DNA from 2 places in the Bacillus sp. CGMCC 1.60114 genome. Region 1 is predicted to be linked to the other one. Evidence: riboswitches for the same ligand, from Rfam matches in the RefSeq annotation. Region 1 holds a riboswitch; the other holds the start of a gene.

Region 1 (6,475 bases):
CAAATTGATACAGAAAGGTGGAGTTTGTATGGGCATTCGCTTTATCAAGATTTCTTCTATTTATTTTGTTATCGGTATCTGTATGGGGATGTATATGTCAATGTCTCTTAATTTTGCATTAAGAAGTGTACATGTTCACTTGCTGCTTCTTGGCTGGGCTTCAATGATGGCAGCTGGCATTTTATATCATATCTTTCAAGAAGCTGGTCATTCTAAACTAGGAAAAATTCACTTTTGGCTGCTTAATATTGGACTGCCAATTATGATGATTGCACTAGCCCTTGAAATCTATGGACATCATGCTGCTATTCCGTTTGTTGCCGGTGGTAGTATTCTTGTTGTTCTCGCTATTATTATCTTTTCTATTAATATTTTTACCCATATAAAAGAAAATTCATAATGAAATTCTTTGCAAAGTAAAACTTCCATTATTGTAAGTTTTACTGCTCTTTATACAAAATACATGAAAAAGCAGAAGCGATTCGCACCTCTGCTTTTTCATGATATTTCAACTTTTAAATTCCGCAATAAGCTCTCGTAACTCATAGGCAAGCACATTTAAACAACTTGCTAATTCTGCTACTTCTTGAACAGACATTTCCTGCTCTTTCATACTTTCTTCTACATAGTTTGTACTCTCGACATATGTCTTTGCAATATTTGAAAGATCATTTACTAAATGAACAATATCTTTACTGTTTTGTGAAACATGACTTGATGTTCCTGATACTTCTTTTACTTGTTTTGTCACAGACTGTGCTGATTGTAAAATTTCCGCAAAAAATACCCCGCTACTTTGCACAAGAGAAATACCAGATTCCACTTCTTGTGAGCCTTTTTGCATCGAAACAACGGCTTGTTCAGTTTCTGTTTGTGTTTCACTAATAAGTTTAGAAATATCTTTAGCAGATGTTTCCGTTTGTTCTGCTAATTTTCGCACTTCTTCTGCTACAACTGCAAAACCTTTGCCAGCCTCCCCAGCACGCGCTGCCTCAATAGAAGCATTTAAAGCAAGTAAATTTGTTTGATTCGAAATTCCTGTAATCACTGTGACAATATCACTAATTTGCTTTGAACGATTTTCCAGCGAATAAATAATAGAAGATAAATCTTGAACTGCTTTTTGTATTAAACTCATCTGCTGAATAATTTGTTCAATAGCCTTGTTACCTTTAACAGAATGTTCCTCCATTCCTTCAGCTGCCTCCGCTACGTGCCCTGCCGCTCCTGTAATCGCTTGCATCTTATTCCCCATCTCATTAACAATTTCTAGACATTGCTGTACAGAAGTTTGCTGAGAATGAGCGCCCTCATTTAATCCTTCAATAGAGCCTGCAATTTCTTGTACAGCTCTACTATTCTCCTCTGTACTTGCTGAAAGCTCTTGGGAAGAGGAAGAAACTTGTTCTGAGGTTTCTTTTACTTTCTCAATGATTTTTCGAAACTTTTCAATCGTATTATTAAAATACGTATTAATAACCCCTATATCATCTGAACGTTCTCTTAATTTTATACTTAGGTCACCGTCTCCTACTTTTCGCAATCCTTCACGCAACTCTTTTAACGGTGCTAAAGAACTACGAACAATAAAGAATTGAACTAAAGTCGCAATAATAAGAAAAATAGAAATAAAGATCAAGCTTTGAATGATAAATTTTTGTTTCGTACTTGTAATAATAGAAGCATCTACATCTATTGCAACAATTGCAACGATCTTTTGATCGTCCCCCATAATTGGCTCTAATATTGTAACCCAGGTCCCGATATCATCTTTATATACCGCAGATACCTGTGGTTTTTTGGACGACATTACTTTGTCATAGGCCTCCATCCAGTATGAAGGTTGCTTAGCATAATCTCCTACCTGTACTTTTGTGGCCTTTGATAACTCCGTGGTTATCCCTACTACTTGTAATTCTCCCTTATTATTTGTTTTTACATCTGTAACATATAGATGACCTATGGTTTTTAATTCTTTTGATACATCACCTAATTGCTGAACTAACGTTTCTTTTTTCACTCTTTGCGTGGTTGGATCTTTTGCAAGATCCTCAATCAATCCCGTGTCTAGTTTGTGGACTACCATGTCCCCCGTATCTACAGAATGCTTTTCATATATAGACAACATACTATTCTGGAAAATATTAAAGTTTAACACGCTCATACTACCAATAAGCATTAAAATAACAAGGATTGTTAACAATACGTTTTTTTGTAAAAACGATAACTTAGACCAATATTTTTTTGTAATCATTTTACCCCTCCCAAGAACAGATGAATATAATATAAGAATATTAAGAATTTTAAAACCAGACTAAATATATTATTACGTACAGAAAAATAGTTAAAAAAAGAGACCAATGTTTAAAAAAGCATTGGTCTAAACCAACCCTATCAGTCCGGTAACTGGCTGGCTTAGTCTAATTCGACCTTAGCCCCTATAGTTTTGCGACCCTGCGTTTCCACAAGTTTGCCTTTCTCGATGAACGAGTTGAACGATATGGGAGTTTTATGAGAATTACACAATTCTCTGTCCACAGATTACACCATATAAATCCAATTGTCCACTTATTTGCACATATAAATATAAAATTCAAAATAACACTTTTGTAAAATATTTTTCACAAATAGAACGAATCCTATTTTTAATATACTATATAATAAAAATAGGATATTTAAGGAAATTTATTTATTATTCATTATTTAATTGTTGAACCATTAAACAAACTAAGTTATTCGATAATAATAATTGACTATTCTCTCGGAGGTACTACACTATGTTCTGGCTACAGTTCATCATCTTGTTACTCTGTATTTTCATCGGTGCACGCCTCGGAGGTATTGGCCTTGGCGTAATGGGAGGCGTTGGGATGACAATCTTTGTCTTCTTCTTCCACTTACAACCAACCTCCCCGCCAATCGATGTTATGCTTATGATTTTAGCAGTTATTACAGCCGCTGGAGCCTTGCAGGCTGCTGGGGGAATGGACTATCTTGTTCATATTGCAGAAAAAGCGCTCCGCAAAAACCCGAAACATATTACGTTCTTTGCCCCAATCGTCACTTATTTATTTACGTTTTGCGCAGGAACAGGCCACGTTGCCTATTCGGTTCTTCCTGTCATTGCTGAAGTATCACGTGAATCGGGAATTCGACCAGAGCGTCCACTGTCAATTGCTGTTATTGCATCGCAGCAAGCGATTACGGCAAGTCCAATTTCGGCAGCAACCGTTGCACTTCTCGCTATGCTTGCTGACTATAAGATTACACTATTAGATATTTTAAAAATTAGTATTCCATCTACCTTTATCGCTTGCATGTTAGCTGCTTTCGTCGCAAGCAAAATGGGGAAAGAGCTAAACGAAGATGAAGAATACTTAAAACGATTACAAGAAGGCGTGATTCCAAAACTAGAAGAAAAGAAAGAGTTTATTATCCCGAAGGGTGCAAAACTGTCTGTTATACTCTTTTTGCTTGCAACAATTCTAGTTGTTCTTCTTGGATCTTTTGAAGCATTACGTCCTAGCTGGATGATAGACGGAAAACTTGTACGTCTTTCTATGCCAAACACCATTGAAATGGTTATGCTAACAATCGCAGCGCTTATTATTATTTTTTGTAAACCAAATGTAGAAAGCATCGTGTCTGGTAATGTCTTTAAAGCAGGAGCCACAGCAGTTGTTGCGATTTTCGGCATCGCATGGATGGGAGATACGTTCTTTAACGGTAACTTACAAATGATTCAAGGTTCTATTCAAGGTCTCGTAACGAGTGCACCGTGGTTATTCGCAATTGCATTATTCGTGCTATCAATCTTGTTATATAGCCAAGCTGCAACGGTACGTGCATTAATACCACTTGGATTAACACTTGGCATTTCACCAGCACTCTTAATTGCAATGTTCCCAGCTGTAAACGGGTATTTCTTTATTCCAAACTACGGAACAATCGTTGCGGCAATTAACTTTGACCGCACAGGTACAACGCGTATCGGTAAATATGTGTTAAATCATAGCTTTATGATTCCGGGTCTTGTTGCAACAATTACAGCAATTGGAATTGGAATACTTCTCGTTTCACTGATGTTTTAATGAAGAAAGAGCTAGCCTTTATAAGGGCTGGCTCTTTTTAATCAAACGTTTGTTTAAATATTTATCCCGCATTAACGAGGCGGTAGATGGGGGCAGTTCAGTCAATGACTTCGATGCTATACCCTTTCTTCTTCATCCCCGTTAGCACTTGCTCAATATGTTCATTATCTTTCGTCTCAAGAGAAAGGTGCAGCTGCGCATAACCTGGAAATACTTTCGTTCCAATCCTCTCTAAGTGAATATGAAGAACATTCGCTTCAAAATCGGTTACAATCTGTAATACTTGCTGTAATTGCCCTGGCTTATCTTTAATCGTTGTTGAAATATGTACAAATCGGCCTGCTTCAACCATACCATGTTCAATAATGCGCGAAATAAAATTAACATCAACATTACCGCCACTTAATACAGAGACAATCTTTTTCCCTTGCTCAGGCACCTTTCCATATAGCATCGCAGCTAATGAAGTAGCACCAGATCCTTCTACAAGTAATTTATTACGCTCTAATAACATAAGCATTGTCCGAGCAATCTCCATTTCATCGACGCAGAAAATATCATCTACATAGCGCTGCACAAGCTGAAAAGTGAGATCCCCTGGTCTTTTTACTGCAATTCCGTCTGCCATTGTTGGTGTTGACTCTACCGTTATCCTTTGTTTTTCAGTAAGAGATCGTTTCATACTAGGACACGCCAACGCCTGTACACCATAGATTTTCACAGATGGCTTTTGTTCTTTAATTGCCATCGCAACGCCCGCAATTAAACCACCACCACCAATAGGACAAATGACCGCATCAACATCATCAAGCTGCTGCAATATTTCTAACCCAACTGTTCCTTGTCCAGCAATAACAAGCTCATCATCAAATGGATGTACAAACGTCGCTCCTGTTCGTTCCTTTAAATCAAGTGCATATGCTAATGCTTCATCAAATACATTCCCTTGCAATTCAACATTAGCTCCGTAACGCTTTGTCGCAAGTATCTTACTAAGCGGGGCTCCTTTTGGCATAACAATCGTACAAGGAATACCGAGCATATTACTAGAATAAGCTACACCTTGTGCATGGTTACCAGCTGATGCTGCCACAACTCCTTTTTGCAATTCTTCTTTGCTAAGTGAAGTCATTTTATTATAAGAACCACGCACCTTAAAAGAACCCGTCTTTTGCAAATTTTCTAGTTTTAAGTATATTTCATTATGAGATAATTCACTAAATGTACTGGAGTAGTCTAACGGTGTTGTATGTACAATCCCCTTCATTTTTTCATGAGCAGCTATAATATTTTGTAACGAAATCATGTTTTCGCCTCCGAAACGATATATATTCATACACGTTAGTTTAAGCTACACAGTTTGTTTTATACGACAAAAAGAACCATTTCTCACGTTAGAAATGGTTCTTTTCATATATTAGCTTATTATTTTCTTACTAACTCGGCTAATTTCTTCGTACTATTATAAGGAGAATCTGCTAAGCTAATTGCAGAAATAATAGACACCCCGTCCGCACCTGCTTCAACGACAGAAGCAGCATTTTCAATTGTAATTCCACCAATACCGACAATCGGAATTTCAATGCCACTTTCGCGGAAGAAACGTAATCCTTCCGTTCCTTGTACTGCTTTTGCATCTTTTTTCGTATTTGTTGGAAAAATCGGTCCTACCCCTAAATAATCCGCGCCATTTTCAATCGCAAACCGTGCTTCTTCTATTGTATGAGCGGATACACCGATAATTTTATCTCCCATTTTTTCACGTACTGTCTTAATGCCCTCATCATCTTGTCCAACATGAACGCCATCTGCATCTAATTCTAGCGCTAATTCCACATCATCATTTACGATAAACGGAACATTATATTCTTTACATAAAGACTGAAGCTGTTTTGCAAATGCATATCGTTCTTCTCCAGTTAACGCTCCGTCACCTTTTTCGCGATATTGAAAGATTGTAATCCCACCATCAAGTGCTTCTTTCATGACTTGCAATGGATCTTTGCGGCAATTATTGCTCCCCATAATAAAATATACTTGTAATAGCTCGGACATATACTGTTTATCGATGCGCGCCATTTCTCTCATCCTTTCTTACCGAACTTCTTCGACATTCCCATATTGTTCAACGTCTTTTGCAGTAACACTTGCTAACTGATTAAGAAATTCAATTTGGAAACTTCCTGGTCCCTGTTCAGCTGTTTTGTTTGCCGCAATTTCTGCCGCTACACCGTAAAACGTTACTGCTGCGACTGCTGCTTTTACATAGTCTCTTTCGACTGCTGCAAATGCTCCAATCACAGATGTTAATAAACAGCCCGTTCCTGTTACTTTTGTTAAAATGGGATGACCGTTACGAAGAATGAATGTTCTTTCTCCATCTG
Region 2 (25,444 bases), on a different contig from region 1:
ATCGCGATGTAATTAAATACTTAAAATTCTTCACATTCTTAACAAAAGATAGAATTGATGAATTAGTAGTGAAAGTTCAAACAGAGCCTCATAAACGTGAAGCACAAAAAGTATTAGCAGAAGAAATGACAAAATTTGTTCATGGTGAAGATGCATTTTTACAAGCAGTAAAAATTACAGAAGCGTTATTTAGCGGGGATATTAAAGCGTTAACTGCGGATGAAATTGAACAAGGCTTTAAAGATATGCCGACTTTCCATGCTGAAAAGGAAACAAAAAATATTGTTGAATGGTTAGTAGATTTAGGAATTGAACCTTCTAGACGTCAGGCGAGAGAAGATATTAATAATGGAGCTATTTTGATGAACGGAGATAAAGTAACAGATGTAAATACAGATGTTACGGTAGAAAATTCATTCGATGGCAGATTTATTATTATCCGTAAAGGTAAAAAGAATTACAGCTTGGTGAAATTAGGAGAATAATACTCTGTAAATATATAAATGCAAATTGAAAAACGACATAAAAACCTTTTTAGGTGGGAGAGAGCGCCTGGTCATGTATAGAAGTGGTCAGGGCTTTTTCCTGCTACATGCAAAGGTTGAAATGCGAGTGCAGGTTATTTTTTACTCTGCTATTCGTGGGTAGTAAGCCCCCAATCTCAAGATTGAGACAGAAGAGAAGAAAATAGGTGGGGATAACTACTGGCATGCGCTCGATTAAGCGGGCTTCTATCAGTAGGGGGTGAAAAAAGCCCCTACTGATAGAGGTTTCACATTATTTTGCATAGCAGAGACTTATATGCTGAAAAATGAAAATGAATTTGTGAAAGCGAGGGGATTAATTATGCTGGCGTCATGGGAACGAACTTTGGAATTAGCATACGTTAATCACCGTGTGATAACAGAAGTTAATAAAAAGCAGCAAGTGAATTGGTTATTGGTAGATTTGGGTTTAGAAAATATAATGGAAGAACAGATTAATCAGACGTTAGATAAGATATTAATTGGGTTTAATCGGCTATTTAAGTATAAATCTGTACAACAAGCAAGTTTAGGTTATTTTAGGATGTTGGATATTTTAAAGAAAGATGATATGTATCATCCGAGAATTCACATTTTACTTCCGGTGATCAAAAGCTATTTTCAGGGGAGATACTATATCAAACATGATAACTGGATCTCTTTGTGGAGCAGAGCATTAGGGATAGAAAATGGTTTGTATGTAAAAATGAAAGTAGTTAACGGAAAAGAAGGAAAACGAGAGATTTTCAAAGAAAAATTGTTAACATTTCGTGAACAGGAAAGTGAAATTCCTCTTCGGAAAAGTAAAATAATTACATCTAGACGTTTGATCGGGTACAGTGAATTGTTAAAAAATGTAATGGAGCAATTGAAAAGTGAAAATAAGTCTCATTTAGACATGGATGAATTATGTATAAACGATCCAATTGCAAATCATGCGTTTGTAAATATGTTAGACTGGCATCCAGGTTTAAGAGAAGATGAACAGAATCCTTTTTTTAAATAATAATCAACCTAGTCTTTTTATGTAGCAGAAGAGTGAAGCGAATTCACTCTTCTTTTTTTGTGATTTTTACCGTGGTATTTTTGTATTAATATTCATTTTTATTTATATTTATTTTATCTGTTTTTATAAATAAAAGATTTAAAGCTTTAATGGATGAAAGCATTAAACCTTTAATGCCCTAAATAATAAGTTTTTTGTTTTTGTTAATAAACACTGTCAAATCAGTGTTTATTAGGTTGTTGACAAAACAAAATTACGGGAGTAAACTGGCGTCATAAGTTCAGCTGTTCAATAATTCACAAACAAAAACTCAAGTTTCACAAATGGGTTTGTAGAAAGAACAGATGATTATTTTATGAATATTATTCATTTCGTTTTATGAAGAAGCAGATGGATGTATTCTACGAAATAACAGCATGATTTGAAGAAAGGAATGATCCTATAGAGTCTACAAATTTTGTATCAGATATTTTGTTTTAATACCCTAGTTTTTAACGTTTGTATTTTTGAAAGTGCAGTTCCTTTGAAAATTAGCGTATTAGTTCAGTGTATGTATTCTCTAAAAATTAAATAAAGGAAAGAAGGATATAGTTATGGCCAAGACAAAAAAATTAACGCTTTTCGGGTTAATTGGTATTACGATGGCATTCTTTGGCACTGTACGTAGTGTACCGACGCTTGCTATTACAGGGTGGACGCAAATTTTCTATATGTTAATTGCTGCAGTTGTATTTGCTCTCCCTATTGCGCTCATGTCAGCCGAACTTTCGACAGGATTTCCTGAAGAAGGTGGCCCACAAGTTTGGGTTAGAAATGCATTAGGTGAAAAATGGGGATTTGTTACCTCATGGTTATTATGGGTTCAAATGTTTTTCGGGATGGTAATGGTTTCATCAACTGTTGGTGTTCTACTCGGTTACGTTATTAATAAACCAGAATTATCTTCAAACAACTACTTTATTTTTGCAGTAATCTTAATTTCATACTGGGGTGTAACTTTATTAAACCTTAAGTTTGATATGGTAAAAATCGCAGGTAACTGGGGCGCTGTGATTGGCGTATATATTCCATTTGTTATTCTCGTAGTTCTAGGTGTTATCTATATGATTAAAAATGGAATTCAGCCAAATAGTTACTTAGGGAATTTTAAACCAAGTGATTTAATACCTAATTTAAAAGACTTAGGCAGCTTGGCGTACCTATCAGGGATTATCTTTATTTTTGCGGGGGTAGAGATTTCATCTGTACATGCAAATAATATTGAAAATCCGAAACGTAACTATCCAGTTGCTGTTATCGCTTCTGTTGTTTTACTAGTAATCTTTAATATTATCGCTGGTTTAACAGTTTCTAACGCAGTGCCACGCGGTCATTTAGAGTTAGCTAACATTACACAACCATACTTGATTTTCTGTAAAGATTTAGGTATTCCACCTATCTTTGTTAACATCATTTCTTTAATGATTTTGATTGGTGTTCTAGTGCAGCTAAGTGCATGGGTACTTGGACCAAGTAAATCTATGATTAAGGTGGCAGACGAAGGGAACCTTCCTAAGTTCTTCCAAAAGAGAACAGAGAAAGATATTCCTATCACTTTTGTAATGATTCAAGCAATTGTTATTTCGTTAGTATCTTTCTTATATGTAGTAGTTCCGGATGTTAATAGTGCATTCTTAATTATTACCATTACAACAACGATCCTATATTGTATCGTATATGCTTTAATTGCTATTTCAGCAATTCGCTTACGTTATAACATGCATAATGCTAAGAGACCATTTAGATTAGGTAGTAAAGGAAATGGATTAATGTGGTTTGTATCTATTGTTTCAATGATCGGTATTGTACTTACGATTATTGTAAGTTTGATCCCACCATCCATTTTAAAACCAAGTCAGTATACTGGTTACGTCATTTATCAAGTGGCCGCTACAGTGGTTATGATTGGGATTGCTCTTATTATTAACAAATGTAAGAAACCAGAATGGAAAAAAGAAAATAACGAAGCAGAATATTTAAAACAAGCTAATTAAAAACAACAAATTCATAAATTTATATAATTCGATTTAAAATTGGAGGAAATGAAAATGAAATACGAAATGCCAGAGATTAATTTAAAAGCATTATTCTTAGGAGATAAAGGGGAAAATGTAGATTTATTTAAAGAACTATTATTAAAAATGGTAGATGAGCATGTTGGTTGGAGACAAAACTATATGCCGCAAGACTTACCTGTTATTACACCTCAAGATAGAAGTTCTAAAAACTTCCAAGAAACTGCAGATCATATGCGCAGTGTGTTCAATGTATTATCTTCTAAATTACGTACGAACTCTTTACCTTGGCATGCTGCTGGCCGTTTCTGGGGACATATGAACTCTGAAACATTAATGCCTTCTATCATTGCTTATACAGCAGCAATGTTATGGAACGGTAATAACGTAGCATATGAATCTTCACCAGGTACTTCTCAAATGGAAGAAGAAGTGGGACATGAATTTGCTGCACTGATGAGCTATAAAAAAGGTGAAAGCTGGGGACATATTTGCGCAGATGGTTCTATTGCTAACCTAGAGGGCTTATGGTATGCACGTAATATGAAGTCCTTACCATTAGCAATTAAAGAAGTGGCTCCTGAATTCGTTGCAGGTAAATCTGAATGGGAATTACTGAATATGTCTACAGAAGAAATTCTAGCTATTTTAGATCAAATTCCTGAACAAATTGATGAAATTAAAGCTCATTCTGCACGCAGTGGTCAAAATTTACAAAAATTAGGTAAATGGTTAATTCCACAAACAAAACATTATTCTTGGTTAAAAGCTGCTGATATTATCGGTGTTGGTCTTGATTGTGTAGAACAAGTAGATGTTGATGACAACTATCGTATGGACATTAATAAATTAGAAGAAAAAATTCGTGAACTAGCAGCAGAGCAAATTCCTGTTCTAGGTGTTGTTGGGGTTATCGGTACAACAGAAGAAGGTCAAGTAGATCGTATTGATAAAATGGTAGAACTTCGTGAAAAATTAGCAGAAGAAGGCATCTATTTCTACATTCACGTAGACGCTGCTTATGGCGGTTATGCTCGTTCTATTTTCTTAGATGAAAATAACGAATTTATCGAATGGGATCAAATCGAAGAAGTATACGCAAAACACAATGTCTTCACTGAAAAATGTGACTGGTTAACAAAAGAAGTTTATCATTCATTTAAAGCAATGAATCAAGCAGAAACAATTACAATTGATCCACACAAAATGGGATATATTCCTTACTCTGCGGGCGGTATTGTTATTAAAGATATTAGAATGCGCGATGTAATTTCTTACTTTGCAACGTATGTATTCGAAAAAGGTGCAGATATTCCAGCATTATTAGGTGCATATATTCTTGAAGGTTCTAAAGCAGGTGCAACTGCAGCAGCAGTTTGGACAGCTCATCAAGTGTTGCCTCTAAATGTAACTGGTTATGGGAAATTAATTGGCGCAAGTATTGAAGGAGCTTATCGTTTCTACGACTTCTTAAGTGATAAAGAATTTAAAGTTGGCGATAAAACAATTCGTGTGTACCCATTAACAAAACCTGACTTTAACATGGTTGACTACGTATTTAATGAAGAAGGTAATACAGACTTAGAAAAAATGAACAAATTAAATCATGATTTCTTCGATCAAGCTTCTTATGTTAAAGGCGGATTATATAATAATGAGTTCATTACATCTCATACTGACTTTGCTATTCCTGACTACGGTAACAGCCCACTTCCATTCGTGAAGAGTCTTGGATTTAGTGAAGGTGAATGGGATCGCAAAGGTAAAGTAACAGTGCTTCGTGCTTGTGCGTTATCTCCATATGCTCACGATAAAGAAGTATTTGAAGAATATGCTGTTAAGTTAGAAAAAGCAATTCAAGCTAAACTTGAAGCAATCTACAATGAAATGAAATAAGTTTAGTAGAAAACCATTTTAATAGAATGAATGCATAACGTTAAAAATCCGTTATGCATTCATCTTTATATATAATTGACCTTATTTATTTGAGTAAGATTAATTGAGGAGTGAAAACGTGATGGTAAAAAAAGTATTAACGATAGCAGGTTCTGATTCAAGTGGAGGAGCAGGATTACAGGCGGATCTGAAAACATTTGAAGAGTATGGTACGTTTGGCCTAACTGCCATTACAACAATCGTCACAATGGATCCTGATAATAACTGGCATCATCATGTTCATCCGATTGATAAGGAACTTGTACAAGCGCAATTAAAAACAATTTTTTCCGGCGGCAAATTAGATGCGATGAAAACAGGAATGCTTGGATCTATAGAGATGATTGAGCTCGTAAGTGATGTAATTGAAACATATGACATGCAAAATGTTGTCATTGACCCGGTTATGGTTTGTAAAGGAGAAAACGAACCACTGCATCCTGAAAATGGACTTGCCATGCGTGATCTTCTTTTACCAAAGGCAACAATTGTAACACCAAACTTATTTGAAGCAGGTCAGTTATCTGGAATGCAAAATGTAAAAACGGTAAACGATATGACAGAAGCCGCAAAGAGAATGATCGATTTTGGTGCGAAAAATGTTGTAATAAAAGGCGGAAAATCGCTCGAAGATCATAAGGCAATTGATTTATTTTATGATGGAACAGAGTTCGTACTTTATGAAGCGGAGAAAATTCATACGAACTGTAACCATGGTGCAGGGTGTACGTTTGCAGCAGCGATTACAGCTGGACTAGCTAAAGGACTTTCAGTAAAAGAAGCCGTTGCAAAGGCGAAGGACTTCACGACAGAGGGAATTAAAAGGGGATTTGATTTTAATACATTTGTTGGCCCAGTTTGGCACGGTGCATACAATAAAGCTGAGTTGCGTTAACTGTTATATATTTTAGGTAAATAAAATGAGGGCATAAAACATCCATTGGCATGATTAGTAAGTGATATATATACTCATCCAAAGCATTGTTTATGTCCTTTTGTGGTTTATCCCGCTATTCGCGGATCCACTGATAGAAGTTTCACTTTATTTCCATTGATTCTTTTTTAATATAGTGTTTAGATATTGAATGTGCAATTGTTCACAAATGTTAATAGTAAATGGATGAGTTGATAGAATCCTACAACAATTTACATGATAAGGAGTTTATTAAGATGAAAAGAGATGTAACACTTAAAGAAAGCATCTTTCTTTTAGTTGTTTTATTAGCAATTATAGGAACTTGTATTATAGGCTTAAGTTTACCTCCTCAAGTGCCTATTTTAATCGCTATAGGAATTGTTATTTTATTTGCAAAAGTAAAAGGTTTTTCTTGGGATACAATTCATAAAGGGATTCAAAATGGAATTATACCAGGTTTAATTCCTATCATTATATTTATGCTAATTGGGATTTTAATTAGTGTTTGGATTGCGGCAGGAACAATTCCGACTATCATGATTTATGGATTTAAAATTTTATCTGCAAAATTCTTTTTGCCTTCTGTTTTTGTCATCTGTGCACTTGTCGGGATAATGGTGGGAAGCTCCTTTACAACCATTTCAACTATAGGGATTGCATTTTTAGGAATGGGACAAATGATGGGCTTGGACCCAGCAATGATTGCAGGTGCCATTATATCAGGTGCTTTTCTAGGCAATAACATTTCTCCGTTATCTGATACGGCGAACTTAGCAGCTGCGATTGCAGAAGTAGATTTATTTGAACATATTCGCAGTATGATGCGGACAATTATTCCAGCTTTTGTTATAACTCTTATCTTTTTCTTATTTGTAGGACATGGAGCATCAGTATCAGCAGGAAATAGCATCGACGAGCTGGTTCAGACACTTCATTCATCTTTTACTATTTCAGCTTTCACATTAATTCCGGTATTCGTACTATTTTTATGTGCAAGAAAAAAAGTACCAGCTATTCCGACATTATTACTTAGTATAACGATTACAATAGTTATCTGTTATATGTATCATCCGCATACTAGCCTGAGTCAAATTGCTGCTTATATGCAAGATGGATTTGTTTCTAAAACAGGTGTAAAGAATGTAGATGCGCTATTGACTCGCGGCGGAATGCAAAGCATGATGTGGTCTGTTTCTCTTATCCTTCTTGCTTTAGCACTAGGCGGATTGTTAGTAGAAGTGAAAATTATTGAAAAGCTAATTTCTAAAATTTCGGGCATGGTAAGTACGAAAGGAAACTTAATGCTCATGACTGCATTAAGCTCTATTGGCATCAATGTTCTGTTAGGGGAGCAGTATTTATCAGTTATTTTACCAGGTGAAGCATTTAAATCACAATATGAGGCAATTCATTTAGATCCGAAAAACCTTTCGGGGATCTTAGCGAATGCCGGAGCAGCTGTTAACCCATTGATTCCATGGGGAGTGAGCGGTGTGTTTATCACTGGTACGCTAGGCGTATCTACGCTGCAGTATTTGCCATTCGCTGTGTTTTGTTTGGTCGTTCCAGTCATTCATGTTGCTTTAGGATTTATTGGAAGTGGAAAACAACCATTAAAAGAACATAAACAAGCTAGTTAACGCATCATTTTCCATCGTAAAAGGAAATGTAATAGTTTTAAAAAAGCTGGTAAATGCCAGCTTTTTTATTTGAAGTATGTGATACATAATTTAGACAAAATTTTGCCACGAATATTTAATATAGAGGCAGGATTCAATATTAAAAAATAGTGATATAATACCTTATACTCTATTAATTATTAATAAGATTAAATAGAGAATTACCTTATTTATATTTTTTTGATATATCTTTAGGGGTGGATTTGACATGAGAGTGTAATCAGACTATTTATATTTGTGATAAATTTCACATTAGATATAGAAGAAAAAACATAGTAGAAGATAAAGCAAATTTTATCATGTAGGAGGACTTTCTTATACTTTGGCATAAGAATGAGGATCTTGTGGCGCAGCGGCTACTCTGATGAAAGTGGAGGCAGGCATATGCTAATAGATAAATTACGTGGAAAAGATTTAGATGAATTTTTTGAAGCAATGTTAACATTGGAAACGGTAGATGAGTACTATAGTTTTTTTGATGATTTATGCACAGTGAATGAAATGAAGACAATCTTTCAAAGATTTAAAGTAGCTAAAATGTTATATAAACACAACACGTATCATGAAATTGAAGAAGAAACAGGAGCTAGTACAGCAACAATTTCTCGTGTGAAGAGATCTTTAAACTATGGAAATGACATGTATGATGTTGTTTTTAAGCGTATGAAAGAAAAATAACTTTCCATCACTGGGGAACCACTGATGGAAGTTTCATTTTATAGTTTCAGAAAATGAAACGTTTTTTGCTTTATAAACCTGATCTTTTGTTAAAAACAATTAAGTAAATTATGTTTTTTGTTAGATATACAGCCAGTAGAAGTAGCGATACTAGAATCAGGATAGCGTATTTGTGAACAGTATGGTCTGAAGTGAGAAGAGTAGACGAACAGGAATATGTATGAAAAGCCAACTTAGTAGAAGAAAGTTGGTTTTTTAGTGTGGTTTACTTCCAGCATAGTACTGTTAATGGTGTTTGTATTACAGGCGTTCATTTAATTAAATACAGTTATTTTAATAAATATTAAATAAATTTTAAAAACATTGTCATGATACATCTGTATATGATAATATTTTAGATGTATTAAAGAATGCTATAAATAATAATAAATATACAACGATAAAGGCAAACTTATCGAAAGATAGAGACGCAAAGTCACAGATCTAACGTTCACATGAACTATGATGGCTGGACCGCCGAATAGTTGATTAAAGGGAGACTATTCAATTTATTGAACGGTCTCTTTTTGTTGTGCAGTTTAATCAGCGTAATGTAAAGGATATTTTAAAAATGATAAGGGAGGTGAGTTTATAGTTTTGTGGAATTGAATTCATATTTATAGTTATAAAATTATAAAATTTGTATAATTAGTAATTAAGATTCATTTTGGCAGATGCTTTAAGGATTAATAATAATTTTAGAAATTTATTTAAAAAGGAGCTTGAAAATGAGACCTAGTTTATCTAAAAATTTGATAGTTGGAACTCTAATCGTTTCTTTAGGGACAGGATTAGGAACAGGAGCAGTAAGTGCTCAAGAGACAGATAACAATATCTCAAAAGCAACATCTCAAAAAGGTAGCATAATAGAGAAACTTCCGCAAAAAATAGAAGTGAAGAAACCAGAAGCGAAGAAACCAGAAGTGAAAAAGCTGGAAGTGAAGAAACCGGAAGTAAAACAACCAGAAGCGAAGAAACCAGAAGTGAAGAAGCCAGAAGTGAAGAAGCCAGAAGCGAAGAAACCAGAAGTGAAGAAGCCAGAAGCGAAGAAACCAGAAGTGAAAAAACCAGAAGTGAAGAAACCGGAAGTAAAACAACCAGAAGCGAAGAAACCAGAAGTGAAAAAACCAGAGGTAAAACAACCGGAAGCAAAGAAACCAGAAGTGAGAAAACCAGAAGTGAAGAAGCCAGAAGCGAAGAAACCAGAGGTAAAACAACCGGAAGCAAAGAAACCAGAAGTGAAAAAACCAGAAGTGAAGAAACCGGAAGTGAAAAAGTCAGAAACGAAGAAACCGGAAGTAAAACAACCGGAAGCGAAGAAACCGGAAGTAAAACAACCAAAGCCAGGAGCAAAGAAACCGGAAGTAAAACAACCAGAAGTGAAAAAGCCAGAAGCGAAGAAACCAGAAGTAAAACAGCCTACTAAACAACAATTAGCTGAAGCAATTTATAATAAATATTATTCTGAGTTTCAAAACATGCAAGTAAATGCAAATAAAGAAGTAGATGGTGTTTTAGCAAAAGCAATTAGTGAGGTGAAATCTGGAGAACCATCGTTATATGTGATGCTTAAATATCAACCAGTACTTGAAAAAATACAGGCTGACCAAGATAAAAAATTCAATGATAAGCTAAATAGTATGCAGAGAGAATTGAGTGCATTACATATAGACACTAACTATGCAGAGAAGATCCAAAAACAATATCAGGCTGAAAAGGATAGAAAAAAGACTGAATTTATTAACTCTTTCCGTAAAGCAATATAAAAATATAGGAACAGTATAAGGATTCTGTAAATATTCCCTTTGTAATTGGAGATGAGCACCTTGACTAAGAAATTAATTATTATCGTTAGCATACTAATTGTAGCTGTAGGTGGAGGTCTTTGGTATGGAAAGTCTCTCTTTGATAAAAAGTTAAGCGAATCTCTTTTGAAAGATGTAGATTCCAAAGCAATAGCGAATCAGTTAAAAGATAAAAAAATTAATAAAGATGTATTAAAAACAATAGATGATTTGAAAACTAAAGATCAATCAGTAAGTAAATCGAATGGAACAGTAGCTGATAATTCACAAATAACTAATAAGACTATAAATGGTATGAATGAAGCTAACAAAAATTCTACACAGAATACGCAACAGGATAACAATCATACTATAGATGTATCTAAGAATGTGCAACCGAGTGACAACTCTACTATAAACACATCTAAGAATACGCAGCATGGTGATAATTCTACAACAAATGAAAAAAAGAATATTCAATCAAACAAAGATCAGCCGATAAAGACGCGTGAAGATGTAACTAAATTGGTAGAAAGTAGATTATCCACATCTGAGATTTTACACCTTACGCAGCTTTATGAGAACAGAAAAAATCTTACTAAAGAACAAAAAGAGACAGCAAAAGCAGAGGTGTTATCGCATTTTACACCTGAAGAAATTAACATGATGTTACAGGTAGCAGGGAAAAATTAATTTTAAAAAATCAATTATTTAATGTTAATAATCATATATTCACTAGGATAAATAGAAGAAACACCTTCACAAATGTGGTGGGTGTAAGACAATCAATCCGAGTTCAAAGAAGAAAGCAGGTTCATTAAACCTGCTTCTTTTTCATACATGTGTATGTGTCTGATCCAGTAAATTTGCCAGGATCATGCTATTCTCTTGATCTGCATCGTACTGCACAATATCGTCGTAATCAAACAGTTCAAAACTCTCACCAAATTCCCGTTCCATGAAGTTGATAAACTCTCCAATGTTTTCTCCTACTTCTTTATTACAGCGAAACTCCATCATAATCGCTCTAAATCGATGAGGAGGAATTTCGCATTTAATATGATAAGATTTGTTGATGCCAAAGGAATCCTTTGAATCGTATAAAGTGTATGTATACAACAGAGACCATCTCCTTTCTTACGTGATATGTATATTGTTCTATAATTGAGCAAAATTCATCCGTGCTTATGAGATGGTTGCTTGTTTATGTCTTCAAAAAATGTTTACACCAGATGTTGGTTTGGAATAAAGTTAGTTCAGAAATGTTTTGCAAATCCTTATTTAGTGAGAACCAAAAAGAATCCATTTTTGAAAAAAGATTAATCAAAATGGAGATAAGCGGCAGGAGTTTTCATAATATTCTTCATTATCTTAGCGAAGAGGTGAATTGATTATGTCTTCTATAAACAAGAAATCTTGTTGTGCTGTAAGCCGTTCTGCAGTAAAGCAAGACACTGTCATTATGGAGGAATCAGCAAATCTGTTTGCTGGAGAGCAATATCATGAAGAAGATATGGTTCGGATTGAAGGTGGAGAATTTCTCATGGGTACGAATGAGAAAGAGGGATTTCCTGCTGATGGAGAAGGACCAATTAGGAAGGTGAAAGTGAAATCATTTTTAATGGATCGCTTTGCTGTAACAAATACTAAGTTTTTGGAATTCGTTACAGCCACTAATTATAAAACAGATGCTGAAAAATACGGTTGGTCCTTTGTTTTCTATAAATTAATATCAAGTGAAACTGCTAAACACGTAAAACACGTACCAACGGGAACATCATGGTGGGGAGTTGTAGAGGGGGCTTATTGGTTCCGTCCAGAAGGTCCTGATTCTAATATGAACGACCGCATGAACCATCCTGTTGTTCACATTTCATGGAATGATGCGATAGCTTATTGTAAGTGGGCAGGTAAAAGGCTTCCTACTGAAGCGGAATGGGAATACGCAGCAAGAGGAGGCCTTGTTCAAAAAAGGTATCCATGGGGGGATGAACTACAACCAGGTGGAGAACACTATTGCAATATCTGGCAAGGGAATTTTCCAGTTGAAAATACAATTTTAGATGGATATTTAGGAACAGCTCCAGTTGACGTTTTTCGACCCAATGGATATGGCTTATACAATATGGTTGGAAATGTGTGGGAGTGGTGTTCGGATTGGTTTAGTCCAAATTTTCATATAAACGGACCAAAGGATAACCCTCAAGGACCGCATAAAGGTAAGGCAAAGTCAATGCGAGGAGGATCTTACCTATGCCATGAATCCTATTGTAATCGATATCGCGTAGCAGCCAGGACCTCCAATACACCTGACAGTTCAACGGGAAATATAGGGTTTCGTTGTGTAAAAGATTTATCTCGCAGTAACGGGAAGTAAGACCCCCACCTCAATATTGAGAGAGAAGCGAAGAGGATAGGTGGGGGATGAAGCAATCCCTCACTGACGAAAGTTTCACTTCATTGCAAAAGCGTCATTACGATGCCGTAAATTGATAACCCAATGAAAGTCGGAATACCAACAATAACAATTTGCTTTACATTTTCATACGCCTTCGGTTCTACAAGAGGCAAGTCTTTTTCCTCCATTTGACGATACTGTTCACGTTCCATATAATCCCACCTTTATGATTGTACGATAATATATTCAAACGAGGCGGTTTATGTTAATTTTGCTGAAATTAAAATAAATGTTGAATATTCAGTCTTTTTGTATTAATATTAGTTTATTAACGGATGACAGTGATTAGCCTCCCTGCAAGCCCGGATATTGTTACGATGAATTGAATAGAAATGAATTGGCTTCTTTCCACTTGAACTTCCTTAGCAGGAAGACGAGCCATAAGGATAGGGACAGTAAAATCCAGTGTAATTCTTTACATTGTTTTTCTGGCTCTTTTTATTTTTTCTATAAATAAGAAAAGGACTTATCAGAAGAACGATTTATAGGACGGGTTTTAGAAAGCGTTATCAATGCCGGGCAATGTTTCAATTTTATGTATGCTAGAAGGATTTGTGAAAATAAATACTTATAGGTTGGTGATCTTTTTGGTTAAAGAAAAAAATGAACTGCAAAAAGACTTGAAAACCAGGCATATAACAATGATCTCAATTGGTGGGGTTATCGGAGCAGGATTATTTGTAGGGAGCGGGACAATTATTCAATCAACAGGTCCAGCAGCAATTTTGTCCTATATTATTGGTGCTTTAATGGTTGTACTCGTGATGCGGATGTTAGGAGAGATGGCTGCGGTAAATCCTGATAGTGGTTCTTTTGCAACATATGCTCATAAGGCAATTGGACCTTGGGCTGGTTACACAATCGGTTGGTTATACTGGTTTAACTGGGTTATTATTATCGCAATTGAATCGGTATTGTTAGGGGCGATGGTTAACAATTGGTTCCCTTCCATACCAGCATGGATAGCTAGTCTTTTCATGATTATTTTGATGACGATTACAAATATCTACTCTGTAAAGCTATATGGAGAGTTTGAATATTGGTTAGCCCTTATTAAAGTTGCAGCAATTCTTGTATTTTTAGGTTTAGGAATTGCTATGATTTTTGGAATTGTCCCTGGTGTGGACAGGCCTAATTTTTCTTCCATCTCTGAAAACGGTGGCTTTTTTCCAAAAGGGATTGTTCCTGTATTGCTGAGTGTCGTATTTATTTCTTTCTCTTTATCAGGGAGTGAAGTTGCTGCAATCGCGGCGGGAGAATCTGAAAATCCAGAAAAGAATGTTATAAAAGCAATTAACAGTGTTGTATGGCGTCTTATGCTGTTCTTCGTAGGATCTGTAACGATTTTGGTCATTTTTATGCCGTGGAATAATGCAGAATTATTGAAGCTTCCTTATGCAAGTTTATTTCGGATGGCAGGAGTCCCTGCTGCTGCGGAAATTATGAACGGAGTTGTGTTCCTGTCCTTGCTATCTGTTTTAAATTCAGGATTATACACGAGTTCTCGCATGTTATTTTCGCTTTCGAAAAAAGGAGATGCTCCTCTTGCTTTTTCAAAATTAAACAGTAAAGGCGCACCAATTTGGGCGATCGTTGCAAGTGTATTATTCGCATTTGTTTGCGCTATGCTGAAGTTTATATCTCCTGATAAACTATTTGCTTTTTTAGCAAATAGCTCAGGCGGCGTTACGATGCTTATGTATATGTTTGTTGCAGTTTCTCATATTCGATTAAGACGAGAAGCGGAAAGAGAAGACCCAGGGAAACTAAAAGTGAAAATGTGGTTATTCCCTTATCTCACATACGCAACGCTTCTTATGATTGTTACGATATTTGTTTCACAAGCATTTATAGCGGATATGCGTATGCAATTTTATTTGACGATTTTAGCTGCTGCTATAGTGATAGCATCCTATTTTCTCAGAGTTAGGAATAAGCCAGCAACTGCTAAGGATGATAAGGCAGGATTTCCAATTTTAAAAGGTTCGGAGATTGGTTTAGAGAAGGACTAAGTCGTGTGTAATGCAAAATAAAGTGAAAAAGGGGTAAGTTCAATGTTAAAAGAAAAGAACAATATTGTAACTACAAGATCTGATATTTTAAACGAAAGAAGAAAGAACGCAGTGCCTGCAGGTCCATATAATATTACTAATTTATATGTTCAATCTGCGAAAGGGGCCATTATTACTGATATAGATGGTAATGAATTAATAGATTTTGCAGGTGGAATTGGGATGCAAAATGTTGGGCATTGTCATCCGAAGGTAGTAAAAGCGATTCAAGAGCAAGTGGAGTCTTCCATTCATAGCTGTTTTCATGTAGCGCCGTATGAAAGCTATATTGCGTTAGCTGAAAGACTGAATGAATTAACGCCAGGAGATTTTAAGAAAAAAACAATGTTTGCGAACAGCGGAGCTGAAGCGGTAGAAAATGCTGTGAAAATTGCTAGAAAAGCAACTGGGCGCAGTGCCATCGTTTCGTTTGAACGCGCGTATCACGGACGTACATTAATGACAATGTCTCTTACAAGTAAAGTAAAACCTTATAAACATGGATTTGGTCCGTTTGCACCGGATGTGTACAAGCTTCCTTATCCGTATTATTACCGTGCAGAAGATGGGATGACGAAAGAAGAAGTAGACGGGCAAATCCTAGCGTATTTTGAACGCTTTATGCTAGAGGAAGTAGCAAGTGATAATATTGCGGCAATTATTTTGGAACCGCTTCAAGGTGAAGGTGGATTTATTGTACCATCTGCTGCGTTTATACAAGGGGTAAGAAACCTTTGTGATAAATATGGAATTATCATGATTGCAGATGAAATTCAAACAGGATTTGCTCGTACAGGAAACTTGTTCGCAATGGATCATTTTGGTGTAGCACCTGATTTAATGACATTTTCAAAATCCATCGCTGCAGGTATGCCGCTTAGCGCAGTGACCGGAAAAGCTGAACTAATGGATGCACCTGGTCCAGGCCAACTTGGAGGCACTTTCTCAGGAAGCCCGGTTGCTTGCGCAGCAGGCCTAGCTGTTTTAGATGTAATTGAAGAAGAAAATTTAGTACAACGCGCTCGGGAAATCGGCGATCGTATGATGGAAGTATTCAATAGCTGGAAGGATAAATATGAATTAATTGGCGATGTGAGAGGCCTTGGTGCTATGACGGCTATGGAACTTGTAAAGGATCGAAATACGAAAGAGCCGGCAACAGAAGAAGTGAAAGCAATTATGCAAGAAACACATAATAAAGGTTTAATCACAATAAGTGCTGGTATTTATAGCAGTGTACTTCGTTTCTTACCGCCACTTGTCATAACAGATGAAGAGCTTGAAGAAGGATTTGCTATTCTTGAAGCAGCAATTGCTAAGGTATCTAAATAAGAAAAAACGGTTATGTTTCCAGCTGGAGGTAGGAGAATGAAATTTTTCAATTATATAAATGGTCAGTGGAAAGAGCCATCTACTCATCAATATTCTAAAAACTATAATCCGCATAATGGAGAAGTATTAGGAGAATTTCCATTAAGTTCAGCAGAAGATACGCAAGCAGCAATTGCATCTGCGAAAGAAGCCTTTCAAAGTTGGCAAGGTTTATCGTTTCAAGAGCGAGCAAGTTACTTATGGAAAGCGGCAGCTATTTTAAAAGAACGTGTGACTGAAATCGGTCAGGATCTGACGAGTGAAGAAGGAAAGATACTTGCTGAAGGGATAGGAGAAACGAAGCGGGCGATTAGTATTCTTGAATATTATGCAGGGGAAGCGAATCAGCCTGTGGGAGAAATTATTCCTTCGGCCAATCCGAAAACGATGCTCTACAGCAAAAGAGTAGCAGTTGGACCAGTAGGATTAATTACGCCGTGGAATTTCCCAATTGCAATCCCAGTATGGAAAATGGCTCCGGCACTGATTTACGGAAATACTGTTGTCATTAAGCCAGCAGAAATTACACCAAAATCAGTATTTCACCTCGTGAATGCTTTTCATGAGGCAGGAATTCCTGCCGGCGTTATCAATTGCGTATTTGGGAAAGGTTCAGTAGTTGGAACGGAATTAACAGAAAACCATGATATAAAAGCGATATCCTTTACCGGTTCTAATGGCGTCGGAAAAACAATTCAGCAAACTGCTGTTGCAAACGGTAAAAAAGTGCAATTAGAAATGGGCGGAAAAAATCCACTCGTTGTATTAAAGGATGCCGATGTGAATAAGGCAGTAGATATCGCGATAAGAGGTGCATTTATGTCAACAGGACAAAAATGTACAGCGACAAGCAGAATTATTATTGAAGAGGGAATTTATGAAGAATTTCGTAATGAACTCGTGCTGCGGACAAAGGCTCTTAAAGTTGGAAATCCATTAGAAAATAATACGTTTATGGGCCCATGTGTATCCGAGAGCCAGCAGCAAACTGTTTTATCGATGATTGAAGCAGGTAAGAAAGAAGCTTCTTTACTTTGCGGGGGAAGCGTACCAACAGAAGATGAGTTAAAACACGGGTTTTATATTTTACCTACTATTTTTGAAGATGTACCCCACGATGCACGAATTGCGAAAGAAGAAATTTTCGGTCCGGTTATTTGTTTGTTTAAGGTGAACAATTATCAAGAAGCAATTTACCTGGCTAACGATACGGAATATGGACTTAGCGCATCTATTTGTACAAATAACTTGAGTCTTGCGCAGCAATTTATTGATGATATGGAAGTTGGAATGGTTCATATAAACTCCGAAACAGCAGGAGCAGAGCCGCAAGTTCCGTTTGGAGGAATGAAAAGTTCCAGTGCTGGGCCCCGCGAACAAGGGAAAACAGCTGCAGAATTTTATACAAGGGTAAAGACAGTGTATGTAGATCAAGTATGAGTTGAACCAATCGGGCATTAACGGGACAAAATAAATGGATCACAATAATGGGGGATGAACATGAGTAAAGGAACTTTTTTCATGGCAGGACATGCGAGACTTCCGAAAGGGATGGCTGTACGCAGCGTCTATGAAACACTAACAATTACAATAGAAGCAGATCACAAATATCATGTAATTATCGAATCTTCATGTACCCTTGCGACAGGACACGGGAGAGATTTTATTTCTCAAATTTTAAGAGGATATAGTTTACGAGATGGCATTGAAGACATCATTCAAGAAATCTCTTACCATTATCAAGGAAAAGCGCAAAATGCGATTATTAGCGCTTTAAAAGATTTGTACCGCCAATATACAAGTTACGTAAACGGTGAAAGACCTGAGGAGGACTATGAGGAAATAGGTCCGCTAAAGTAAAACGAAATGATGAAACTGTCGAGTTTATTGCACTTTACTATTTAAAGAGCGTTCGTAAACGAGAGCCAGTTGTATTCCAGCTTATTTGATGGCGGAATATAACTGGCTTTTTTATATACAATAAGGAGGCAGGAACATGTCAAAATCAAGTGAAGTTCAAGGTGTCAAGGAGCAGGTAAAGCAAAAAAGAGGATGTAAGGAAACTCATGCAGCGAAATCGTGTAAAATGTGTAAAGCATGTAGTCGAAATGAAGCTCAGTACATGAAAATTGAAAATAAATAATATAAATACATTGACATTCAGAAAATTTTGAATTAATATTTAACTATAAAGTGATAGGATCCATACGAGAAATAAGCCTTCTCTACACCCGATCTTCACTATCTGGTTTGCACATAGTTGAATAAAAAAACTGTCTATTATTATTGTACTTTAAGAGATTAAAGAACACTCGTAATTTTAAGCCAGTTGTACGTTTCTACAATTTATAATTGTGGATGCGTATGACTGGCTTTTTAGTTTATTTGAACTAAGGAGGAAGATGTTGATGATCACGGAACAAGAAGTGAAAATGAAATTTGCAAAGAAGTATGAGGGATATGAAATTGTTCCTCATCCAGAACATAAACGCTTGTATCATATTGTGTTAAATCAGCAATTGCTTGGGCAATTCTTCGAAGAGGTAAAAGAACATTCTGAACAATCATTGCAATATATTCCTTATTCTCGCTTTATCCTTGCTGATCAAATGAAAAAGATCTTTGGTGCATCCTTCATGGAGAATGTTCGAGGTATTATTCATGACCGTGAAACGGGCGGATTTACAATTGGTGTACAGGGTGAAACGACAAATCCAGAAGACTATGTGAAATTTGCAACGGCATTAACGCACTTAATTGGTACATCTAACTTTGATGCAATGACAGGAACGTATTATGCTAGATTTAATGTGAAAGATACAGACAGCAGTGATTCTTATCTTCGCCAAGCATATCGCTTATTCACACTTCATACAGACGGAACATTTGTTGATGAACCGACAGATTGGCTTCTGATGATGAAGATTGAAGAAAAGAATGCAGTAGGCGGCGAATCGCGTTTACTTCATTTAGATGATTGGGAAGAGCTTGATAAGTTTCGAAATCATACACTAGCATCTGTCAAAATGACGTATAAAGCACCGCCAAGTAAAAATGCGCAAGAAATCGTATATCGTGAAACATTTTTTGATATGAATAATGCGCCGTGTATTTGTTTTATTGATCAATTCGCTTATCCTGATAATATTGAACAAGCAACATATTTGAAGGAACTCTCACAATCTGTTGAAAACTCTCCAGCAACGCATGCATTAAAATTACCAGTTGGCGATTTAGTTCTTTTAAATAACCTATTTTGGATGCACGGGCGAGCTCCTTTTGAAAAAAATAAAGATTTATATCGAGAGTTAATGCGCCAACGCGGCTGCTTCTCTAAATAATATGTATGGCGGGTCTTGAAACAAGGCCTGCCTTTCATGATATACAGGTATTCGTACATATAACATGTAAGGAGGAAGTTTGATGTATGATTTTATAATTATTGGCGGCGGGATTGTTGGGCTTTCAACGGGGATGGCCTTAAAGAAAAAATTTCCTCATGCCAAAATCGCAGTCATTGAAAAAGAGAACGAACTTGCACATCACCAAACAGGACATAATAGCGGTGTGATTCATTCCGGTATTTACTATAAGCCAGGAAGCTACAAAGCGAAATTTGCAAAAGAAGGAAATGCAGCGATGGTTCAGTTCTGCAAAGAAAACGGAATTGCCTATGATATGTGCGGAAAGGTCATTGTCGCAACAGAAAAAGAAGAGATTCCCCTTTTACAAAACCTATATGAAAGAGGGTTGCAAAACGGCCTAGACATTTCGAAAATTAGTATAGAAGAATTATCGGAAATCGAGCCGCATGTAAAAGGATTAGGAGCGATTCGAGTTCCTTCTTGCGGCATTGCCGATTATAAAGGGGTAAGTTATGCATTTGCACATTTCATCCAAGAAAACGGGGGAGAAGTGCACTTAGGGACAAAAGCAGAACATATTTTTGAGAAAAAAGATTTTGTTACCATTGAGACAAACCAAGGAATCTTTGTAACGCGGTTTCTTATCAATTGTGCTGGATTACATAGTGATCGAATTGCCAAAAAAACCGGATTATTAACGGATATGAAAATTGTACCGTTTCGAGGCGAGTATTATGAGCTCGTTCCAGAAAAGCGTCATCTCGTGAAGCACTTAATTTATCCAGTTCCAAACCCAGATTTTCCGTTCCTAGGTGTTCATTTTACAAGAATGATAAACGGAGACGTACATGCAGGGCCGAATGCGGTATTAAGCTTTAAACGCGAAGGATACACAAAAAAAGATTTCGATCTAAAAGACTTTATGGAAACAATGACCTACGCCGGCTTTTGGAAAATGGCCATGCCGAATATGAAAGAAGGCATGAAAGAAATGATTCGCTCTTTTAGTAAACAATCCTTTCTCAAAAGCTTGCAGCGTTTAATACCAGAGCTTACAGATAAAGACATTGTTCCAACTCATGCTGGTGTAAGAGCGCAGGCGATTCTATCCAATGGAAACATGGTAGATGATTTTTGCATCATCTCAGGCACTAACTCCATGCATATTTGCAATGCCCCGTCTCCGGCTGCAACAGCAAGCCTGAAAATCGGGGAGGCAATTGCGGAGAAAATTCCGGATACAGTTACGGATGTGTTGAGTTCGTCGGGGGCGTTTCAAGTAAAAGCTTAGTTAGGAGAAAGAGAGATTCTATTTAGCTTTTCGACACGTTTAAACTACTAATTTTCTTAAGAACTCTTTTCATATATGGAACTAAACAAGGGTGTCTCTTTCATTGGAATATCCTTGTTTACTTTTGTTCTTAGTAAATCAGTTATGAAACAAAAAAATAAATGGACAATCACTGTCCAATCCTTTGTGATACATTACGGATACGTGGGAGAAGGAGGAGGAAAATGGAAGGGAAAGAGATTTTTGAGTTAGACATAGAGTGGGCTCAATTAATTTCAGAGGCGCTTCATAATGGAATCACAGAAGAAGAAATTAGAGAGTTTTTGGGAAGTGGAAATCCATCATAATTTCAATGACACTTGTTCACAGTTGATGGAAACTGTAATCCTTTGATTATTTTATACTTGTACATTTGTAGAGGGATAATTTTCATTGAAATAATGCCCTATTACTTTAATTCGATTCTTATTCGATCTTTCCACTTATTTATGTTTGCGATGGCATTTTTTTCTTTCCCTAGATATATATCATTGATTGTCATGGACCAAGATTTAAATGTACGCTGTCTATCCTTATTAGGTACAGGATTTGTTATTTTATCTACATTACTAACTAATTCACGGTTTCTCTTTAGAATATAAGCTACTTCCCATTCCTTATCATATGCTTCAGTAAATAATGTAATTAAATATCTATACCCTTCTTCTGTATAATTTGATGGATGTTGTATCATATAACAGGAAACAAGCCAGAAATGTAAGGCATATAATGCTGGATCGTTATGCTCCCAAACAAGCGGAAAACCAAATTGCTCATAACATGAATACCCATCTATCTCTTTGGCCCCACATTCGACACATCGTCCCAATTTCATTTCTGTATCGTTATTAACCATAATTAATTTTCCTTTCCATAACTTCATTTTACATTCACATCCATCAGTGGGAGATGAAGAATCCTCCACTGATGAAAGTTTCACTTTATTCTTTTTTAGCTTCCAATTCATTCTGCATGCGTTGCTTAAACTCCTTTGGAGAGCATTGATTATACCTTTTGAAAAGTTTATAGAACTGAGCCATGTTAGAGATACCAACCTCATAACCTACATTCGTAATACTAAGATCACTTGTCATTAATAAACATTCTGCTTTTTTTATTCGCTTATAATTAACGTAATCAATAAATGAAGTACCGATAATTTTTTTGAAATATTTTATGAAATAATGGTAGCTAAGTCCTAGTAATGAGCAAGCCTCTTCTACGGTAATCTTATCTTCCAAATGTTTGTCTACGTATTCAAGAACTGGCCGCAATCGGTTCAGACCAATTCCCTCTGTATAGTTTAATATGTTGCGTGTATCATTTCTTAAGAGTAATAGCATCATTCGCTTAATCGCCGAACTAATGGCAATTTCATATCCCCTCATTTGTGTTTGTGATTCTTGAAAGATTTCCATAATTAAAGTATATATTTCATCTCTTACAGTTTGTTTTTCTTCAAAAATATAGTTTATTTCATTCAAAGGTTTGGTTTGTTCAGAGAAACAGTATATGTACGGCATGATACTTTCGTCGAAGTGTTTCCCTAAATCGATTTGAAACACCACATATCGTAAATCATCCATTAGAGGTTTATGAGAACGATGTGGTTGGGATGCCCCTAAAACGATGACATCGCCTGGGCCCATTAGAATATACTCGTTTTTACTTTGTATCCCCAAATTTCCTTCAACGACGACAATAAATTCTACTTCTTTATGATAATGCCAAGGGTGTTTCTCTATCGTACTGAAATGATGTTTTTTCATATGAATTTCCCATATTTTTAGAAACAGCAACGGATTTTGATAAATGACTTTTTCATTAATAACTTCTAAATCGTTTTTTATTAAAGTCATACGCAATTTCTCCCCTTTAGAACATGCCACTTTTGTAAATAAAACATATCATAATTCTTCTTATTTTCTCTTTCGATTTTTAATAACCAAAAAAATGATGACACTTTTGAATAAAAAGACAGCTAAATTAAGCATATCCTTCCTTACTTATCTTTTCTATACTAATCACAAATAAATGAAAAAGGGGTGTTGTCACAATGTTAAAAGTAACTGTATGGAATGAAAATCGGCATGAACAAATAAATCCTGCTGTAAGTGAAATATATCCGAATGGGATTCATGGCACAATTGCAGAATTTTTAACGAAAGCAGGGTTTGAAGTAAAAACGGCTACTTTAGATGAACCAGAACATGGATTAACAGATGAAGTATTGCATCAAACAGATGTATTAGTATGGTGGGGACATATGGCACATGAAGAAGTAGCAGATGAAATCGTTGAAAAGGTAAAACAACGTGTATTAGGCGGAATGGGATTAATTGTTTTGCATTCAGGCCATTTCTCGAAGATTTTCAAAACGTTAATGGGTACAAGTTGCGATCTAAAATGGCGTGAAGCGGATGAAAAAGAACGTTTATGGGTTGTAGAGCCAAGTCATCCAATTGTAGAAGGAATTTCAGAATTCATTGAACTTGAACGTGAAGAAATGTACGGTGAACATTTTGATATTCCGGCGCCGGATGAATTGATATTTACAAGCTGGTTTGAAGGCGGGGAAATTTTTAGAAGCGGCTGCACATATAAAAGAGGGAATGGGAAAGTGTTTTATTTTAGACCAGGACATGAAACATACCCAACGTACCATAATAAAGAGATTCAACGCGTGATCATAAATGCAATTCAATGGGCCAAACCAGTAGAAAGAAAACGTCCTGTCTACGGCAATGCCAAGCCGCTTGAACAAATTGCTGTAAAGACGAATAAGTAAACTGAAACAAAGGGGATAAAGGTCATGGAGAAAATAAAAGTAGCGGTTATTGGGTGTGGAAGCATCGCAAAGTATCGTCATTTACCAGAATATCAATTCAATGAAAATGTAGAACTAGTCGCAGTTTGTGATGTAAATGAAGAACGTGCAAATAGTGTGGCAAAGCAATATGGCGCGACAGCGTATACAAAGTACGAAGAGCTCCTAGCTAGCGGCTCTGTGGACGTGGTTAGTGTATGTACACCAAACTATCTGCATGCGTCTATTTCGATTGCAGCTTTAAACAGCGGCGTTCATGTATTATGTGAAAAGCCGATGGCTACGTCAGAAGAAGAAGCAAAAGCAATGATTGAAGCAGCAAAAACAAACGGTAAAAAACTAATGATTGGACACAATCAGCGCTTTGTTGCATCTCATCAAAAGGCTCGCGAGCTAATTCAAAAAGGTGAAATTGGCAAAGTCTATAGCTTCCGCACAGCTTTTGGTCATGGCGGACCAGAAGGATGGAGTGCGGACGGCAAAGAAAGCTGGTTCTTTAAAAAAGAAGAAGCGTTTATTGGTGCAATGGGAGACTTAGGCGTTCACAAAACAGATTTACTTCGTTATCTACTCGGAGAAGAATTTGTAGAAGTTGGCGCATTTGTTGAAAATAATGCAAAAGATTTTGCTGATGTTGATGATAATGCAGTATGTGTATTGAAAACAGAAAGTGGTATTATCGGAACGCTTGCAGCAAGCTGGGCTTATACGAGTAAAGAAGATAACTCAACAATTATTTATGGTGAGAAAGCAATTCTTCGTCTAGAAGAACATCCAGTCTATTCATTAATCGTTCAATATGCGACAGGAGAAGTTGTTAATTATGAACTAGGGAAAATTCAGTCGAATGATGAAGGCGGACAAAATAATTCTCACGTGATTGAACGATTTATACAAGCAATTTTGCATAATGAAGAACCAGCTGTTCCAGGTGAAGAAGGGTTAAAATCTCTTTCTGTCATTTTAGCAGCCTTACAATCAAGCCAAACAAAACAAATTACGCGCGTATAAGAGGTGAATACCGTGAGAATTGGCATAATTGGAGCAGGAGGAATTGCCACCGGACGGCATATTCCAGCGTTTAAACAACTAGGTAATGAATGCGTCATTTGGGGCGTGAGTGATAGTAATCATGAAAGAGCTACAGAGGTAGCGAATGAGTTTGATATCCCGCAAGTATTTGCTAACTATAAAGATATGCTGAAAGAAGTAGATGCCGTATGTATTTGTACGCCGAATAAATTTCATGCTGAATTTGCAATTGAGGCTTTGAAAGCCGGCGTTCATGTATTATGTGAAAAACCAATGGCACTATGTAAGCAGCAGTGCGAAGAGATGCTGAAAGCTTCAAAAAAAGCTGATAGAAAACTAGCAATTGCCTATCATTATCGTTTTATGAAAGAAGCACAAGCAGCAAAAAAAATGAT

The links. A riboswitch is a leader RNA that binds a small molecule or an ion and turns the genes downstream of it on or off. The one in region 1 is predicted to bind cyclic di-GMP.
Region 2: linked by a shared signal. The riboswitch ahead of ACFQZ1_RS26280 (hypothetical protein) and the one ahead of ACFQZ1_RS02830 (methyl-accepting chemotaxis protein) in region 1 are both predicted to bind cyclic di-GMP.

The regions. Positions count from the first base shown of each region.
Region 1 covers NZ_JBHTHG010000005.1:115,501-121,975, reverse strand. The annotation lists gene ACFQZ1_RS02835 (cytochrome-c oxidase) at 29-400, shown strand; gene ACFQZ1_RS02830 (methyl-accepting chemotaxis protein) at 509-2,254, opposite strand; cyclic di-GMP riboswitch class I at 2,399-2,485, opposite strand; gene ACFQZ1_RS02825 (anaerobic C4-dicarboxylate transporter family protein) at 2,778-4,091, shown strand; gene ilvA (threonine ammonia-lyase) at 4,189-5,397, opposite strand; gene thiE (thiamine phosphate synthase) at 5,517-6,170, opposite strand; gene thiM (hydroxyethylthiazole kinase) at 6,186-6,475, opposite strand, start outside.
Region 2 covers NZ_JBHTHG010000119.1:140,431-165,874, forward strand. The annotation lists gene tyrS (tyrosine--tRNA ligase) at 1-485, shown strand, start outside; gene ACFQZ1_RS26250 (protein rep) at 802-1,530, shown strand; gene tyrP (tyrosine-tyramine antiporter) at 2,124-3,563, shown strand; gene tdc (tyrosine decarboxylase) at 3,618-5,480, shown strand; gene pdxK (pyridoxine/pyridoxal/pyridoxamine kinase) at 5,599-6,414, shown strand; gene nhaC (Na+/H+ antiporter NhaC) at 6,690-8,075, shown strand; gene ACFQZ1_RS26275 (YerC/YecD family TrpR-related protein) at 8,499-8,792, shown strand; cyclic di-GMP riboswitch class I at 9,227-9,313, shown strand; gene ACFQZ1_RS26280 (hypothetical protein) at 9,560-10,597, shown strand; gene ACFQZ1_RS26285 (hypothetical protein) at 10,658-11,308, shown strand; gene ACFQZ1_RS26290 (hypothetical protein) at 11,450-11,734, opposite strand; gene ACFQZ1_RS26295 (formylglycine-generating enzyme family protein) at 12,009-12,992, shown strand; gene ACFQZ1_RS26300 (hypothetical protein) at 13,073-13,225, opposite strand; gene ACFQZ1_RS26305 (amino acid permease) at 13,613-15,085, shown strand; gene gabT (4-aminobutyrate--2-oxoglutarate transaminase) at 15,128-16,456, shown strand; gene ACFQZ1_RS26315 (aldehyde dehydrogenase family protein) at 16,493-17,935, shown strand; gene ACFQZ1_RS26320 (DUF3870 domain-containing protein) at 17,996-18,355, shown strand; gene ACFQZ1_RS26325 (hypothetical protein) at 18,492-18,638, shown strand; gene glaH (glutarate dioxygenase GlaH) at 18,898-19,836, shown strand; gene lhgO (L-2-hydroxyglutarate oxidase) at 19,919-21,151, shown strand; gene ACFQZ1_RS26340 (anti-repressor SinI family protein) at 21,376-21,498, shown strand; gene ACFQZ1_RS26345 (DUF5946 family protein) at 21,600-22,073, opposite strand; gene ACFQZ1_RS26350 (helix-turn-helix domain-containing protein) at 22,132-23,049, opposite strand; gene ACFQZ1_RS26355 (ThuA domain-containing protein) at 23,247-23,978, shown strand; gene ACFQZ1_RS26360 (Gfo/Idh/MocA family protein) at 24,003-25,028, shown strand; gene ACFQZ1_RS26365 (Gfo/Idh/MocA family protein) at 25,041-25,444, shown strand, end outside.